2 regions of the Cobetia sp. PDI-12MA genome follow, and region 1 is predicted to be linked to the other one. Evidence: predicted binding sites of a transcription regulator. Region 1 holds the regulator's gene; the other holds the start of a gene.
The links. The regulator sigma-54, encoded in region 1, starts transcription at its own class of promoters, with help from an activator protein. The targets are predictions, from matches to a motif close to TGGCACNNNNNTTGCTNT.

Region 1 (3,593 bases):
CCAGCTGGCGATCCAGCTTGTCGGCGAGCGCGTCGATGGCAGCGTACATGTTGGGGTCTTCTGCCAGGGCGTGGAGGTCAGCGCCTGCTGCGTGCAAGGTGCAGGCAGCCTGCTGGCGCTCCTTCTCGATCGACAGTGTCACCTGAACATTGGTGATGTTGTCGTAATGCCGTTCGAGGCGAGCGAGCTTCTCGTTGACGTAATCGCGGAGAGGATCGGTAAGTTCCACATGATGCCCGGTGATATTCACTTGCATGGACACGCTCCTTTATCCAGCGGGTTGCCATTCAATTGTAACCCTTTTTGACTACGAGCAAACCCTGATCGGACGCTCTGCAACAGGCTTGACGACCACCGTCTGGCGATGTTTTCGCGCCCTTGCCAGCGGCGTCAGATGTCGTGAGCGTCTGTACCGACAATGCCCAAGCTTTGCGCAAAGATCAACGCTGCGCTGCATCGTGGCTCAGTGCTTGTCTTCAACTCAGTGAGGGGTAACGGAATGGACTTCAAGGTCACGCTTGAAGGGTGGTGCATGAAAGGCGCGCAAGAAGACGGGTTTTCGTCGCCAATCCCTGCATGTACGCCGCCTTTCAGGCGCTTGGGTTGCGTGGAGCAAGCAGCGTGCCGGAAGGATCACCGAGTGACATCCCGGTGCAATACGGCTAAAAGTGACTTTAAAAACATGCGATTGACGGTAAATGATGCAGCCGGAATGATGGATTTTTGCCATCATCCTGCGCGCCATGATGGGCCATTGACGAGCGGTTGACGGAATGACAGGGCGCGCGACAGGCGCGCCGGTGTCAGTAATGTCAGAGGCTGGTGAGAGAGAAAACCAGCGTTTGAGGTTGGCGGCAACGGCCATGATAGGAGGGAGACCAGGCGCATGGCAGCCGCAGATGACACATCAGGCCAGACGCTTGCGCTCGCTGGAGGATGGGATGCCCATCGCTTCGCGATACTTGGCCACGGTACGGCGTGCGACCTCGATGCCATCGCTGGCGAGCAGGTCGACCAGGCGTGAGTCGGAGAGAGGCTTGCGAGCCGGCTCTTCCGCAATCAGCTTGCGGATGCGGGCACGAATGGCGGTGCTTGAGTGGGCGTCGCCACTACCGCTGCCACCGACCTGGCTCGAGAAGAAGAACTTGAGCTCGAAGACGCCGCGCGGGGTGTGGATGTATTTCTGGGTCGTGACCCGCGAGATGGTCGATTCGTGCATCTCGACCACTTCGGCGATGTTGGCCAGAATCAGTGGCTTCATGCCTTCCTCGCCTTGCTCGAGGAAGTCGATCTGGCGCGCCATGATCTCGCGGCCGACCTTGAGCAGGGTGTCATTGCGTGATGACAGGCTCTTCATCAGCCAGCGCGCTTCCTGCAGGTTGTCCTTGAGGAAGGTGTTGTCGGCGGACTTGTCGGCACGCTTGATCAGTGCGGCGTATTCCGGCTGGATGCGCAGCTTGGGCAGCGCTTCCGGGTTGAGCTCGACCTGCCAGCCGTGGCGGGTATGACGCACCAGTAGATCAGGGACCACGTAATCGCTGGCGGGCTCGCCCCAGGCGGATGCCGGACGCGGATCGAGCGCGCGCACCAGGCGGATGACGTGATCCAGCTCGTCATCGTCAAGGCTCAGTCGGCGCTTGAGCAGCTTGCGATCATCGTTGCCCAGTGCCTCGAGGAATTGACGTACCAGGCGACGCGCCTGCGCCAGCAGCGGCAGATCATCCGGCAGCAGCGCCAGTTGCAGCAGCAGGCACTCGCGCAGGTCGCGGGCGAAGACGCCGGTCGGGTCGAACTGCTGCAGACGCAGCAGTACCTGCTCGAGCTCGGAGGCCTTGAGGCCGGGCAGGCCCTGGCCGCGCAGACCATCGACCAGCTCATCGAGTGACAGGCTCAGGTAACCGGCACCGTCGACGGCATCGATCAGGCTCTCCGCCATCTGGCGTTCACGGCCATCGAGGTCGGTCATCGCCAGCTGCCAGCGCAGGTGGTCCTGCAGGCTCTCGACGCTGGTATTGCGATCGAAGTCCGGCCCTTCTTCGCTCCCGCTGCCACTGCCGGAGCTGGTCAGGCTACCGGCGTGGTCCTGGTAGAGGTCCGACCAGTCACTGTCGAGAGGGTATTCCTCGGGAATCTCGCTCGAGGAGTCGGCAGTGGAGATCTCGCTCGTATCCTGTGTCTCGATGACATCCAGCGACTCGTAGTCCTCGTCGAGCTCCAACATGGGGTTGGACTCGAGGGCTTGCTGAATCTCCTGACGCAGGTCGAGCGTCGACAGCTGCAGCAGCTGGATCGCTTGCTGAAGCTGCGGCGTCATGGTCAGCGAGGTGCCGAGGCGGAGTTGCAGGGTGGGTTTCATGGAGTCAGTCAATTCACGGCAAAGGAACGTGCTTACTACGCTATACCGTGACTCGGGCCACTGACAAGTGGTTGCAGTGAATATTCAAGCAACTTGCATGCCATGTTTACACCAAGGTGGTATGGACGTCATGCATGCGCCTGATGTCAGACATGAAAAAGCCGCTACGCGATAAAATCACGCAGCGGCTTATGAAGCTTTCGCCGTGGGAGGGCTCAGCGCATCCGCTGGCCCTAGAGCGTGAACTCGTGGCCCAGGTAGACGTCGCGTACCTGCTGGTTGGCCAGGATGGAGTCCGCGTCACCGTGAGCGATGATCTGACCATCGCCGACGATATAGGCGGTGTCACAGATATCGAGTGTCTCGCGCACGTTGTGGTCGGTGATCAGCACGCCGATGCCACGGTCACGCAGTTGACGCACGATGCTCTTGATCTCGCCCACCGAGATGGGGTCGACGCCGGCGAAGGGCTCATCGAGCAGTACGAAGTCCGGCTCGGTGGCCAGTGCACGGGCAATCTCGACCCGACGACGCTCCCCGCCGGACAGGCTCATGCCGGCACTGGCACGAATATGCGTGATGCTGAATTCCTCGAGCAACTCTTCAAGACGTGCCTTGCGGCCATTGCGATCCAGATCCTTGCGGGTTTCCAGAATCGCCATGATGTTGTCGGCCACCGACAGCTTGCGGAAGATCGACGCCTCCTGCGGCAGATAACCGATGCCGGCGCGTGCGCGTTGATGCATGGCGGCAGCGGAAAGGTCCTTGTCGTCGATGGAGACGTCGCCTGCATCGGCGCGCACCAGCCCGACGATCATGTAGAACGAGGTCGTCTTGCCGGCGCCGTTGGGGCCCAGCAGGCCGACGATGTCACCCTGACGGATCTCAAGCGAGATGTCCTTGACCACCTTGCGGCCCTTGTAGGCCTTGGCCAGATGGCGAGCGCTCAGCGTACGCGGGGTAGCAGCAGTCATGACTCAGTTTTCCTTGCTGGCATTGGCGCCGCGCGGCGTCAAAGTCATGTGTACGCGACCGCCTTCGGTCTGCTGTGCCGTCTTGCTGTTGTTGGCGTTCACCTGGCGCTTGTCGAGGAAATACTCCACGTAGCCGCCTTCGAAGGTGTCATCGCCTTTCTCGAGACGCGCATTGCCGACCAGCTCCACGCGGCGCTCCAGCGCATGATAGCGGATGGTGTCGGCCCAGCCCTTGACCAGCTTCTCGTCGGGTGCGGGTTGCT
Region 2 (3,593 bases), 1.9 Mb from region 1:
GCGACCGTCCAGACTCATGGCCTGCTTGAGGCGCACGAAGGGCCGACCGCGTTCCATGCGTGACAGGAAGCCGGGATTGAGCGCTCGCGCCTCCTGCTCCAACACCCCGAACGTCACCGCGATGCCCGCGCCCTGCAGCAGCGCGATGCCGCGTCCGGCGACCTGCGGATTCGGATCACGCATCGCAATCACCACCCGAGAGACGCCCGCCGCGATCAGCGCCAGCGAGCAAGGACCGGTACGCCCGGTGTGGGAGCAAGGCTCCAGCGTCACATAGGCCACGCAGCCCAGCGCGCGCTCGCCCGCCTCTGCCAGCGCATTGACCTCGGCATGCCCTTCCCCGGCACGCACATGAAAGCCGCTCGCGATCACCTCGTCAGTCTCGGCCTCTACCAGGACACAGCCGACACGCGGATTGGGCTGCGTCGTGTAGCTGCCCAGCCGCGCCAGGCGCAGGGCGTGGGCCATGTGGCGCGCATCACGCGCCGAGGGAGCACTGCGTTCTCGAGAGTGACTGTTGCGAGAGTGGCTGTCACGGGGAGCATGAGAAGCATGAGGAGAAAGAGACATGCGATACCTTGGCGTGAAACGAGAGAAGGTCAGGCGGTGGCCATGCGGTGGCCACCCCTCCGAGGCCTGAAACCTGAGGCCCAGGACCCAGGGCCGAAGCCACGCGGCGTGCCGCGACAGAGCCAGCAGACACAGGCCTCAAGGGCATCGACAAGGATGACCGTGTCGAGACATCAGGGGCGCGCGTCTTCCTCGCCCGGCAGGAAGCTGGGCTCCTGGGCGAGACGATCGATCTCGGCGCGGAATTCATCAAGATCCTGGAAGCGACGATAGACCGAAGCGAAGCGGATATAGGCGACCTGATCCAGCCGCTTGAGCTGTTGCATGACCTCATCACCGATGCGCCGCGCCTCGATCTCACGCTCGCCGGTGGCACGCAGACGCTGACGAATGCGCTCCACCGCGGCCTCGATCAGCTCGGAGGAAACCGGGCGCTTTTCCAGCGCACGCAGCATGCCGGCACGCAGCTTGTGCTCATCGAAGCTCTCGCGCGAGCCGTCGCCCTTGACCACGCGCGGCATGACCAGCTCCGCCGTTTCGTAGGTCGTGAAACGCTCACCGCAGGCCGCGCACTGGCGACGCCGCCGCACCTGGTCACCCTCGACCACCAGTCGGGAATCCGTGACCTTGGTTTCATGAGTTCCACAGAAGGGACAGTGCATGTTGGAGAGCCTGCTTGGGTGCGAGGTGGCTGCGGCCCCGCGCGAAGCACAGCGAGGAAGTGGCGCAGCGCAGCCGAATGACAGCGAATGGCGGGTATTGTAACCGTTAAGGCCCCGCCACGGGAGCCTATGTCAGCCCCGACCTATCTGAACTGGCCTTGGGGAGCGGCCAAAGGGTGACAGGAGTTTCCTGCATTGTCGCCCCGGGTGACGAGCCCCGCGGCGAAAGCATCCATCATCCTGCCCGGCAGGCTTGAAATCCCCGCGCGATAACCGAAAGATGACGTCAGGGTAAGCGCCTCACAAGGACGCTTGCCCGAGCCGTGGAATCCTTTCACGACTGGCGGCGGATGATCTCTGCCGCGAGACTGATCACGATGACGCAAGGAGCTGCGACATGGGAATCATTGCATGGATCATATTCGGTCTTGTTGCCGGCATCATCGCCAAGGTGATCGTGCCCGGCAAGGACCCGGGTGGCATCATCGTCACCAGCATCATCGGCATCCTGGGGGCCGTGGTCGGTGGCTGGGTCGGCACCCTGATGGGCTTCGGGGAAGTGACGGGGTTCAATCTGGCCAGCTTTGTCATCGCCGTGCTCGGCGCCGTCATCCTGCTGATTCTGTATCGCGTGCTGCGCAAGTAAAGCGTGTCATGAAGCGCAGTGGCGTCAGCCGGCCTCAGGCCACATGACGCCAGACAGGACGGCCAGCCGGCACATGCAGGCTGGCCGTCCTGCCTTGCAGGCTTGACGAATCTGGCCCGAGGCGTGCATGACTCAGGGGTAAAGGCGCCAGGCCGTCACCCACGGGCGCCGCTGAGCGATGCGCCATTCATTGATTTCACCAGGCGACGACCAGTCGACTTCATCTGATGCGCGCCCGCCTGTCTCGCCATCGGCCCCGCAGGATGGCGCTGGCGCGCTTCACGAAGATCACCCGCGACACGCTCTGCCCATTGCGACTCACGCGGCAGAGCCAGACCGCTTTTGCTGCCACGAGGATTGCCCATGTCCGATACGTCATCTTCCGATCACTCGACTTCCACTGCAGCCGATCCCGCGCCGAGCGAGGGCAACGCCAGGCCACGCGTCAGAGTCTCTCTCGCCAAACGTCTCTCGCAAGCTGATTTCCAGGCGCACGCCACACGTCTGCTCGCCGAGATCTATCCACAGCGTCATGAAGAAGTCCTCAGACGCCTGGAGACGGTACTGGACTTCCATCGCACGCGCCTCACCCCCCGCGTGCCGGAAGGCGAGCCGCTCTGGAGCGAGGGCGATCAGTGGCTGATCACCTACGGCGACAGCCTGCAGCAGGAAGGCGAGGCGCCACTGGCGACCCTGCACGACTTCCTCGCCAGCCGACTGGACGATAGCCTGTCCGGTGTCCACGTGCTGCCTTTCTTTCCGTGGAGCAGCGATGACGGCTTCAGCGTCATCCACTATCGCGAAGTCAATCCGGCCCTCGGCGATTGGCAGGACATCCGGCGCCTGAGCAAGCACCGCGACCTGATGGCAGACCTGGTCATCAATCACTGCTCGCGCGAGTCACTGTGGTTCGCCGACTATCTGGCCGGCGTGCAGCCCGGTCGCGACTACTTCATCGAGATGGACCCCGACACCGATGTCTCCGAGGTGGTGCGCCCGCGCCCGTCTGCCCTGCTCACGCCGGTGCATACCCGTCGTGGCCTGCGCCATCTTTGGGCAACCTTCTCGGATGACCAGATCGACCTGAACTTCGCCAATCCCGATGTGCTGCTCGAATTCATCGGCATCCTGCTTTATTACCTCGAGCAGGGCGCGGGCATCATCCGCCTCGATGCAGTGGCCTTCCTGTGGAAGCGCCAGGGTACCTCCTGCATCCACCTGCCGGAGACACACGCCGTGGTACGCCTGCTGCGCGCCATCGTCGACCATCTGGCGCCGGGCAGCCTGTTGATCACCGAGACCAACGTGCCCCATGCCGAGAACATGTCCTACTTCGGGCTCGATCGCCTGTCACAGCACGACCTCACTGCCATCGAGGGCAGCGCCCAGGCCGATGAAGCGCACCTGATCTATCAGTTCACGTTGCCGCCGCTGACGCTGCACACCCTGACCTCCGGCGATGCCAGCGCTCTGACCCAGTGGGCCGCGAGCCTGCCGTCGTTGCCCTCCGGCTGCAGCTACTTCAACTTCACCGCCAGCCACGACGGCATCGGCGTTCGCGCCCTTGAGGGCCTGCTGCCCGACCACGAGCGCGACACCCTGGTGCGACTGGTGCATGACTTCGGTGGCTACGTCAGCATGCGCGCCAACCCGGGCCGCGCCGACACCCCCTATGAGCTCAATATCAGCTACTTCGATGCGCTCAAGGGCACGCG

Region 2: a site for sigma-54 is predicted at 1,991-2,008, ahead of AC5WNI_RS12660 (sugar phosphorylase). Genes of this name have one in related genera too.

Annotation. Positions count from the first base shown of each region.
Region 1 is NZ_CM183351.1:818,861-822,453, forward strand. Features, by position in the region: gene hpf (ribosome hibernation-promoting factor, HPF/YfiA family) at 1-256, opposite strand, end outside; gene AC5WNI_RS03505 (RNA polymerase factor sigma-54) at 908-2,356, opposite strand; gene lptB (LPS export ABC transporter ATP-binding protein) at 2,590-3,330, opposite strand; gene lptA (lipopolysaccharide transport periplasmic protein LptA) at 3,334-3,593, opposite strand, start outside.
Region 2 is NZ_CM183351.1:2,963,305-2,966,897, forward strand. Features, by position in the region: gene ribD (bifunctional diaminohydroxyphosphoribosylaminopyrimidine deaminase/5-amino-6-(5-phosphoribosylamino)uracil reductase RibD) at 1-468, opposite strand, end outside; gene nrdR (transcriptional regulator NrdR) at 744-1,232, opposite strand; gene AC5WNI_RS12655 (GlsB/YeaQ/YmgE family stress response membrane protein) at 1,630-1,878, shown strand; gene AC5WNI_RS12660 (sugar phosphorylase) at 2,242-3,593, shown strand, end outside.